2 regions of the Peribacillus sp. R9-11 genome follow, and region 2 is predicted to be linked to the other one. Evidence: riboswitches for the same ligand, from Rfam matches in the RefSeq annotation. Region 2 holds a riboswitch; the other holds the start of a gene.
The links. A riboswitch is a leader RNA that binds a small molecule or an ion and turns the genes downstream of it on or off. The one in region 2 is predicted to bind S-adenosylmethionine.
Positions count from the first base shown of each region.

Region 1: linked by a shared signal. The riboswitch ahead of RE409_RS25460 (O-acetylhomoserine aminocarboxypropyltransferase/cysteine synthase family protein) and the one ahead of RE409_RS16455 (bifunctional homocysteine S-methyltransferase/methylenetetrahydrofolate reductase) in region 2 are both predicted to bind S-adenosylmethionine.

Region 1 covers NZ_CP133763.1:5,221,991-5,226,439, reverse strand. Annotated here, with positions in the region: gene RE409_RS25485 (acyl-CoA dehydrogenase family protein) at 1-948, shown strand, start outside; gene RE409_RS25480 (arsenate reductase family protein) at 1,088-1,444, shown strand; gene gcvH (glycine cleavage system protein GcvH) at 1,541-1,921, shown strand; gene RE409_RS25470 (toprim domain-containing protein) at 2,012-2,377, shown strand; gene RE409_RS25465 (thioredoxin family protein) at 2,381-2,689, shown strand; SAM riboswitch class I at 2,851-2,956, shown strand; gene RE409_RS25460 (O-acetylhomoserine aminocarboxypropyltransferase/cysteine synthase family protein) at 3,060-4,370, shown strand.
Region 2 covers NZ_CP133763.1:3,407,964-3,412,412, reverse strand. Annotated here, with positions in the region: gene RE409_RS16470 (DNA ligase D) at 1-118, opposite strand, end outside; gene RE409_RS16465 (non-homologous end joining protein Ku) at 268-1,113, shown strand; gene RE409_RS16460 (MOSC domain-containing protein) at 1,866-2,501, shown strand; SAM riboswitch class I at 2,628-2,726, shown strand; gene RE409_RS16455 (bifunctional homocysteine S-methyltransferase/methylenetetrahydrofolate reductase) at 2,830-4,449, shown strand, end outside.

The DNA.
Region 1 (4,449 bases), 1.8 Mb from region 2:
GCTCTTGAAATTACTGCTGCTTATACAAATCAACGTCAGCAGTTCAAAACGAAAATTTCTGACTTTAACCTAACGAAAGAAAAACTTGCAACGATGGCTTCTAAAATTTATGCAGCAGAAAGCTCTGTATACCGTACCGTCGGTCTTTATGATCAAAGACAAAGCAAGCTGACTGATGAGCAAGTGAAAGATGGAAAATCAATGGCAGCAGCGATCGCTGAATATGCAATTGAGTGTTCTTTGAATAAATTCTTCGCTTCTGAAGTATTGGATTACGTAACAGATGAAGGCGTACAGCTTCATGGTGGTTATGGTTTCATGCAGGAATATGAAATTGAAAAAGCGTACCGTGACTCTCGTATTAACCGGATTTTCGAAGGCACAAATGAAATCAACCGTTTGCTTGTTCCGGGAACATTCCTGAAAAAAGCACTTAAAGGAGAACTTCCTCTTCTACAAAAAGCACAGGGACTGCAAGAGGAATTAATGATGATGATGCCTGAAGAGCCTAGCGATGAGCCATTGGCACAAGAAAAAATGCTGGTTAGAAATGCTAAGAAAATCGGTATTTTGGCAGCAGGTCTTGCAGCACAGAAATACGGCAAGAAACTTGATCAAGAACAAGAAATCTTATCTAACATTGCTGATATCGCATCCCTTGCATACGCTGCTGAATCTGTGGTTTTACGTACAGAAAAAGCAATTGCGACTACAGGTTTAGAAAAGAATAAACAAAAGGTATTGTACACTGAAATTTTCGTTCAAGAAGCGTTCAATGAAATAGAACAGCATGCAAAAGAAACGTTAATTGCCGTTGAAACAGGCGATACTCTTCGCATTATGCTTTCTTCACTTCGCAAGTTGACTAGACACAACCCAATCAATGTCATTGCGAAAAAACGCGAAGCTTCTGTTAAGGTAATCGAAACTGAAAAATACGCACTATAATCAAAGTTCAACCTTTAAAGGGAATTCCCGTAATCGGGTATTCCCTTTATTACGTGTGAAATTTTCACGATGGAAAGACAAGGAGAATTCGTTGTATTGCACAGAAAAAACGGGTATTCTATTGATAGGTGGTGAAACAATGGGCTTAACATTATATTGGTACCCAAAATGCGGCACATGCCGTAATGCGAAGAAGTGGCTGGATAGTCATGAACTGCAATATGAAGCGATTCATATAGTAGAAAATCCGCCTTCTCGAACAGAAATCGAACAACTATATAATACCAGCGGATTAGAGCTGAAGAAGTTTTTTAATACTAGTGGGCAAAAATACCGGGAGCTGGGTTTAAAGGACAAACTGAAAGAAGCTTCTGAAGCAGAAATGCTAGATATATTGTCTACTGATGGTATGCTTCTTAAAAGGCCGATTGTTACGGACGGCACAAAAGTGACAGTTGGTTTCAAAGAAGAACAATTCGAACAGACTTGGAACTAAAATAATACGAAATATTTGGTTAATTCCTTACTTTTAAAAAAAATCTACCTTATAATGTAATAGATAAAATAAGATGTACTATGGAGGGAATTAATGATGACAACACCAAAAGAACTTCGTTACACAAAGGAACATGAATGGGTCAAAACAGAAGATGGAACAGTACGCATCGGAATTACAGCATTTGCTCAGTCCGAACTTGGGGACATCGTTTTTGTTGAGCTTCCAGAGATTGGCGCTGAATTGAAATCGAACGAGCCATTTGGCAGTGTTGAATCTGTTAAAACTGTATCTGAGCTGTATGCTCCTATCAGTGGTAAAGTTGTTGAAGTAAATGAAGAGTTGAATGACAATCCTGAATTCGTAAATGAATCTCCTTTTGAAAAAGCATGGATGATCGTGATTGAACCATCAAATATCAGTGACGTTGAAAACCTGATGAGCGCTGAAGAATATGATAGCCTGATAAACGGTTAAAATGAAGGAGAGAGGGTCTAAATAGGCCTGCTCTCTTTTTCAGTTTATAAAAAGGCAGCATGCACACAATTCGTGAGATGGAGTGATGACATGGAGTGGGGCGAATTTGATAAAGTTATCATTGTAGAAGGCAGTTCCGATAGAAGAAAAGTTGCCTCCGTTTTGAATGAAGATGTGGAAATAAGATGTACAAATGGGACCATTTCATTAACTAAGCTGGATGAGTTAGTAGATGAAATGGTGGACCGTGATGTTTATCTCCTTTTTGACGCAGATGATTCAGGAGAAAAGCTACGGAAGCAATTCCGAAGGGAAATGCCAGAAGCAAGCCACTTGTATATCAATAAAATGTACAAAGAAGTGGAAAGTGCCCCCGAACATCATATCGCTACAGTGCTCCTATCTGCCAATATGAATGTGAAAATGAAATTTTTAAGTCAAAGGGTGAACGACTAATTGATGCAAGAATTGAAAGAAGAAGATTGTAGGCTTGCTGTTGAAGAAGGGGAAACCTTTTGCTTATATTTATATACACCTTTGTGTGGGACCTGTCAGGTGGCTTCTAGGATGCTTACGATATCATTGGAGCTTTTTCCAGACTTGAAGGCAGGAAAGATGAATATGAACTATGTCCAAACAATCGCCGAATCATATGAAATTGAGAGTGTACCTTGTTTATTACTATTTAAAGAAGGGCAGCTGCGGAAAAAAATTTATGCCTTTCAGTCTGTTCCTTATTTGTACGGAGTGCTTAAGGAAATAAGCTAAAAAGCCAATCCAATATGGGTTGGCTTTTTAGCTGTAGAAAAGTAGTGAATAAACGATATAGTTGATGGGGAATTGAAATAAGAATATTCAAATAATTGATTGACTGGATAATTCTAAAGTGCTATATTTTGAATTAAGAAAGTAACTGCTAAATTTAATAGTTCTTATCAAGAGTGGCGGAGGGATTGGCCCGACGAAGCCCGGCAACCGGTATAAATTTATATACGGTGCTAATTCCAACAGAGTATTGGCTCTGGAAGATGAGGAGAGTATATAAGCCTCTTCTTATGAAGTGGTTTTTTTGCTTGTTAAAAGAGGAAGGCCTGATTCTTAAATCCAACTAAATCCATAGAAAAAGGGGAGAAATCTTATGGCAGAGAAAAAGTTGCGTTTCGAAACATTGAGTGTTCACGGGGGTCTGCAAGTAGATGAAACGGGTGCACGTGCAGTGCCTATTTATCAAAGCAATGCATACTTGTTCAAAGATACTGACCATGCAGCAAATTTATTTGGCTTAAAGGAAAATGGCTATATTTATACACGACTTCATAATCCTACGGTCAGTGTTTTCGAAGAAAGAATGGCCTTGTTGGAAGGTGGTATCGGCGGACTGGCAACCGCAAGTGGGATGGCTGCCATTACACTGTCAATCCTAAATATTGCTGGTGCAGGAGATGAAATAGTGTCCGCTTCTACATTATATGGCGGTACGTATAATCTTTTTGAAAATACTCTTCCTAAATATGGGATAAAAGTGAAGTTCGTCTCTCCTGATGACCCTGAAAATTTCAAAAAAGCCATCACGCCTAGAACGAAGGCTATATTTGCGGAAACAATTGGAAATCCAAGTCTAAGGATTCTTGATATTGAGGCTGTAGCGGACATTGCTCACAATGCGGGCATACCACTCATTATCGATAATACCTTTGCTACCCCATACCTTTGCCGGCCAATTGATTTTGGAGCGGATATTGTCATCCACTCTGCTACAAAATGGCTCTTGGGAAATGGAACCACCTTAGGAGGCATCATCGTGGATGGGGGCAAATTCGACTGGAACTCACCAAACTACCCTGGCTTTACGGAACCGGATCCAAGCTACGATGGGATTGTATACTCTGAAGCAGTCGGCCCTGCTGCCTTTATCACAAAAGCTCGTGTGCAATTACTTCGTGATTTAGGGCCGACGTTAAGTGCTCAAAGCGCGTTCCAGTTTACGCTGGGGCTAGAAACGTTGCATGTGAGAATGAAAGAGCATCTTTCGAATACTAAGTCTGTTATTCAATATTTGGAAAATCATCCTGCTGTGAACTGGGTTTCGCACCCTAGTAATGGAAGTCACCCTGATAAAGCGCTGGCGGATAAATATTTGCCTAAGGGAGCAGGATCTGTTGTGACTTTTGGAATTCAAGGTGGACGCGAAGCTGGAGCAAAACTTATCAATTCGGTAGAGTTATGGTCGCATGTAGCCAACGTAGGGGATGCTAAAAGTTTAATTATCCACCCTGCTAGTACGACCCATCAACAATTGAATGATGTAGGTTTAGCAAAAGCGGGTGTAAGTGCTGATCAAGTGCGCATATCGATTGGTATTGAAAACGTAGAGGATTTAATAGAAGATTTAGAGCAGGCAATTGAAAAAGCGACGAATATTGTCTCCTTAACTTCTAAAACTGTTTAATAAAAAAGACCTGTTCATTCTTTCCTAGAAATATTATACATTGCGCTCCTTTTTTATCTATGATAAAATTTCTCCATAC
Region 2 (4,449 bases):
TTTTTACCGTATGGGCATCTATTGTTAAAATGGCACGAAAACCGTCATATTTGACTTCATAACGCCAATCCGTGGATTTCGGGGCTTCGGGGTAATATGTTGGCAGCATCGGTTTCATTTTATTTGTACCTCCGCAATAAGTGATTGACATTATTTTTGCCAAAATAATGAGGTGTTAGAGTTGGCAAATGTTTTTTCGAATTATTTTAGACAAGAGGGAATAATAAGCCTGTACTTCTATTTATAAAAAGTTATGAGGTGATGAATATGCATACCATTTGGAAGGGAAGCATTTCTTTCGGTTTGGTGAACATTCCGATAAAACTTCATGCCGCAACGGAAGATAAGGACATATCCTTGCGAACGTTGCATAAGGAATGCCACTCACCAATTAAATACGAAAAAGTTTGTCCGGTCTGCCAGAAGGAAGTAGGCAAGGAAGACATTGTTCGTGCTTTTGAATATACAAAAGGAAAGTTTGTTGTATTAGAAGACAATGAGCTAGAAGAACTTAAAAAACAAAATGAAGAAAAATCAGTGGAAATCATGGATTTTGTTAAAATTGAAGAAATAGATCCGATATATTTTAACCGTAGTTATTTTATGTCTCCAAATGATGGTGGCATAAAAGCCTATTCCCTATTGCGGCAAGCACTCAAGGAATCGAATAAAGTTGGGTTAGCAAAAATCATCATCCGTTCAAAGGAACAAATGGCGGTTATAAGGGTTGTAGATAACACCTTGTTGATGGAAACGATTCATTATCCAGATGAAGTACGCTCCGCAGCAGATGTTCCGAATATCCCTGCAAATGATACAATTGTAAAAAAAGAAATTGATACGGCAATTTTATTAATAGATCAATTAACGACGACTTTCGATCCGACAAAATACAATGATGATTATCGAACGGCGTTACTTGAGCTGATTGAATCAAAGAAGACAGGACAGAAGACGATTACAGCCAAAACAAAAGAAACAGTGTCCAACAATGTTACCGATTTAATGGAAGCTTTACAAGCATCCATTGATCGAACGAAACCTGATAAACTGGAAGGGAAAAAAACGACGACCCGGAAAAAAGCGGCACCGAAAAAAAAGAAACAAGCGTAAAAAAAGAAGCTGAGTGGAAGACGAACCAATGTCTCTCAGCTTCTTTTTGTTTTTTCAGAAGGGGAACAAAGTGAATACAGTGGTTAAAGAGGTACACATAGCTGAAGAGTTTAAACGGAATACATATTAATAAAGTTTGTGTTTTGTATAGATAATTGGGTTGCCCGTGGAGATATTTGTAGGACTAATCTATGCGGTAGAGGAAGAATGTGAATTAAAACCCTTGGTTTTTTTAGTAAGAAAAACGAAATGGTTCTTTTTGACAGAGAAGAAGCTGAGAATTTAAAAAGAAAAGGTAGTGTTTTAGGCTGATGTGTTTTAATGGAGTGATTCTGAGCAGAGCAAAATATTATTCTGAAGATGATAGTGTCATTCAGTAAGGCGATATATGGCTGATCTTTATTGTAGGGATTGAGTAGTGGATTTGAAGAAGGCAAAAAAATTCGCTCCCTGAAGAGCGACAAAGAGGAAATTAATCGTGAAATCAACATATAGGCGACCAATTTTGTTTTTCGACTATATATTGTGTTCATATTCTACCATATTTAATTCTGAAATAGCAACCAAATTACCGAAACTATAGTACGATTTTTCTGAAAATCAGTAATTTTCCACCATTTCTCCCGGAAGTAGACGTTTTTATCTTCTCTGAAATAGTAAAGTAATTAAAATAGATGCAGAATAAAATGAATTTTTAGTATAATGTATTCATATAAGGATGATATAAAGTAAATAGGATTGGAAGATGTTAATTGGAAAATGGAAAAATCGTGTCCCTTCAAGCCGGAAAGCCTAAACAGGAAATGTTTTCGAATGTTAAGATTTTATCAGCTATGGATAAAAAAACTTTGGATAATGTGACCGTAACAAAATCAGGAATAGTTGGAGACGGAGTAGGGAATCTAAAGTTCCATGGAGGCCCTGACCGTGCATTGTGCATTTATCCTTTTGAGCATTACTCATTTTGGAATGAAAAATTCTCTAAACAGCTTGATATCCCTGCTTTTGGTGAGAATTTAACAGTAGCTGGGATGATGGAAACTCAAACGTATATCGGTGATATCTATCAAATAGGTGGGACAATTGTTCAGATCACCCAAGGACGAATTCCTTGCTCGACTATTTCTCATTTTAACCAAGAACCTAAGTTTTTGACATCAGTGATGAAAACAAGTTTTACTGGTTATTTTGCAAAGGTCATTCAAGAAGGAGTTATTAAAAAACAAGATGAAATTGTTTTATTAGATCGACTTCAAGAAAACATCTCTGTATATTATGCAACTGAAGTGATCCTGCATAATCGAGACGGACAGGATGGAGCTCATGCTCTACTTTCTGTAGATTCGTTAGCGGTGGACTGGAAACAAAGGATATTAAAGAGAGTTTAAACTTTGAAGGATGTATGATCTTAGTAGAAAAGAAAAAAATGACTATCAAACTATTGAAATTGACAGATTATTAATGTAAATTAAATATAAACAAATTTTGAAATGTTAAGAAAACTTTATAAATGGATCTTATCGAGAGAGGTGGAGGGACTGGCCCGAGGAAACCTCAGCAACCAGCTTAGGCAAAGGTGCTAAATCCAGCAAGCAGAGCTTGATAGATGAGGAGAATGTTTCAAAAAACCTTCTTCTTTGAGAAGGTTTTTTTTCTTTTCTCTCATACTCATAGAAAACGACAAAAACAGAATTGTTTTTGAGAGAGGGTGTACATATGGATTTTCGTAAAGAATTGAAAGAAAGAATGCTGGTTGGAGAAGGAGCAATGGGAACATTATTATACTCATATGGAATCGATCAATGTTATGAGGAATTAAACTGCACTAATCCTGATCAAATTGAATCCATTCATCGTGCCTATTTAGAAGCAGGTGCTGATATTCTACAATCGAATACTTACGGAGCCAACTTTAATAAATTGAAAAGGCATGGTCTTGAAGATGAAGTAAGCCGAATTAACCGACAGGGAGTTATCCTTGCTAAAAAAGCTGCAAAAGGCAATGCATTTGTATTTGGTACTATAGGGGCTCAGCGAAGTATCCGTAAATCGGATTTAAGCATGGAAGAAATTAAGCGAGGTTTTCGTGAGCAGCTATATAGTCTGCTTATAGAAAATCCTGATGGGATTCTCCTTGAAACATTTTATGATCTGGAAGAACTTGAAACCGTGTTGCAAATTGCTAAAAAAGAAACGGAATTGCCAATTATTGCAAATGTATCGATGCATGAATTAGGTAATCTTCAAAATGGGATCCATTTAAATGAAGCATTTCAAAAACTCGAGCAATTGGGTGCTGATGTTGTTGGTGTGAATTGCCGTCTAGGTCCACATCATATGATTCGCGCCTTGGAAGAAGTGACTTTGCCAAAGCATGCGGCTATCGCTATCTATCCAAATGCTAGCCTACCGGATTACGTGGATGGAAGACTAGTTTATAAAGCAGTGCCTGAATATTTTGGCTCAAGTGCCCTTGAGCTTCGTGAGCAGGGTGCCACGATAATCGGTGGGTGTTGTGGAACAACACCACTTCATATTCAATCTGTGAAAAATGCGATTGGGAGTTTAGTTCCAGTAGAAGAAAAAATGACGAAAGCACGTGAAATCGAAATAATTGAAGTGAATCATAGAGAACTGGAACTACCCCTGCATGAGCAGGCCAAAACTGAAAGAACGATTCTTGTTGAACTTGATCCGCCGAAAAAATTAGGAATTGAAGGTTTTATGGCTGGTGCGGAGGCATTAAAAAATGCGGGTGTTGATTCGATTACATTAGCTGATAATTCACTTGCTTCGCCGAGGATATCTAATGAGGCGCTGGCCAATTTGTTGAAAAACCAATTAGATGTAAATCCAATGGTGCATATTACGTGCCGTGATAGGAACTTAATTGGCCTTCAATCACATTTAATGGGGCTTCAAACGGTGGGGTTGAACGAGATTCTGATTATCACTGGTGATCCTTCAAAAATAGGGGACTTCCCAGGTGCAACTTCAGTCTATGATTTATCGTCATTTGACTTAATTAGTATGGTAAAACAATTTAATGAAGGTCTTTCCTATTCCGGTCAAAGTCTTGGTCAACGGGCAAATTTTAAAATTGCGGCTGCCTTTAACCCAAATGTGAAATATTTGAATAAGGCCGTTCAGCGGATGGAAAAGAAGATTGCTTGCGGTGCTCAGTCCTTTTTGACCCAACCGATTTATTCAGTCGATCAGATTGAAGAGGTTTATGAAGCGACAAAACATATAGATACTCCGATTTTCGTCGGAATTATGCCGTTAACGAGCACACGAAATGCGGAATTTATCCATAACGAAATACCGGGTATTAAA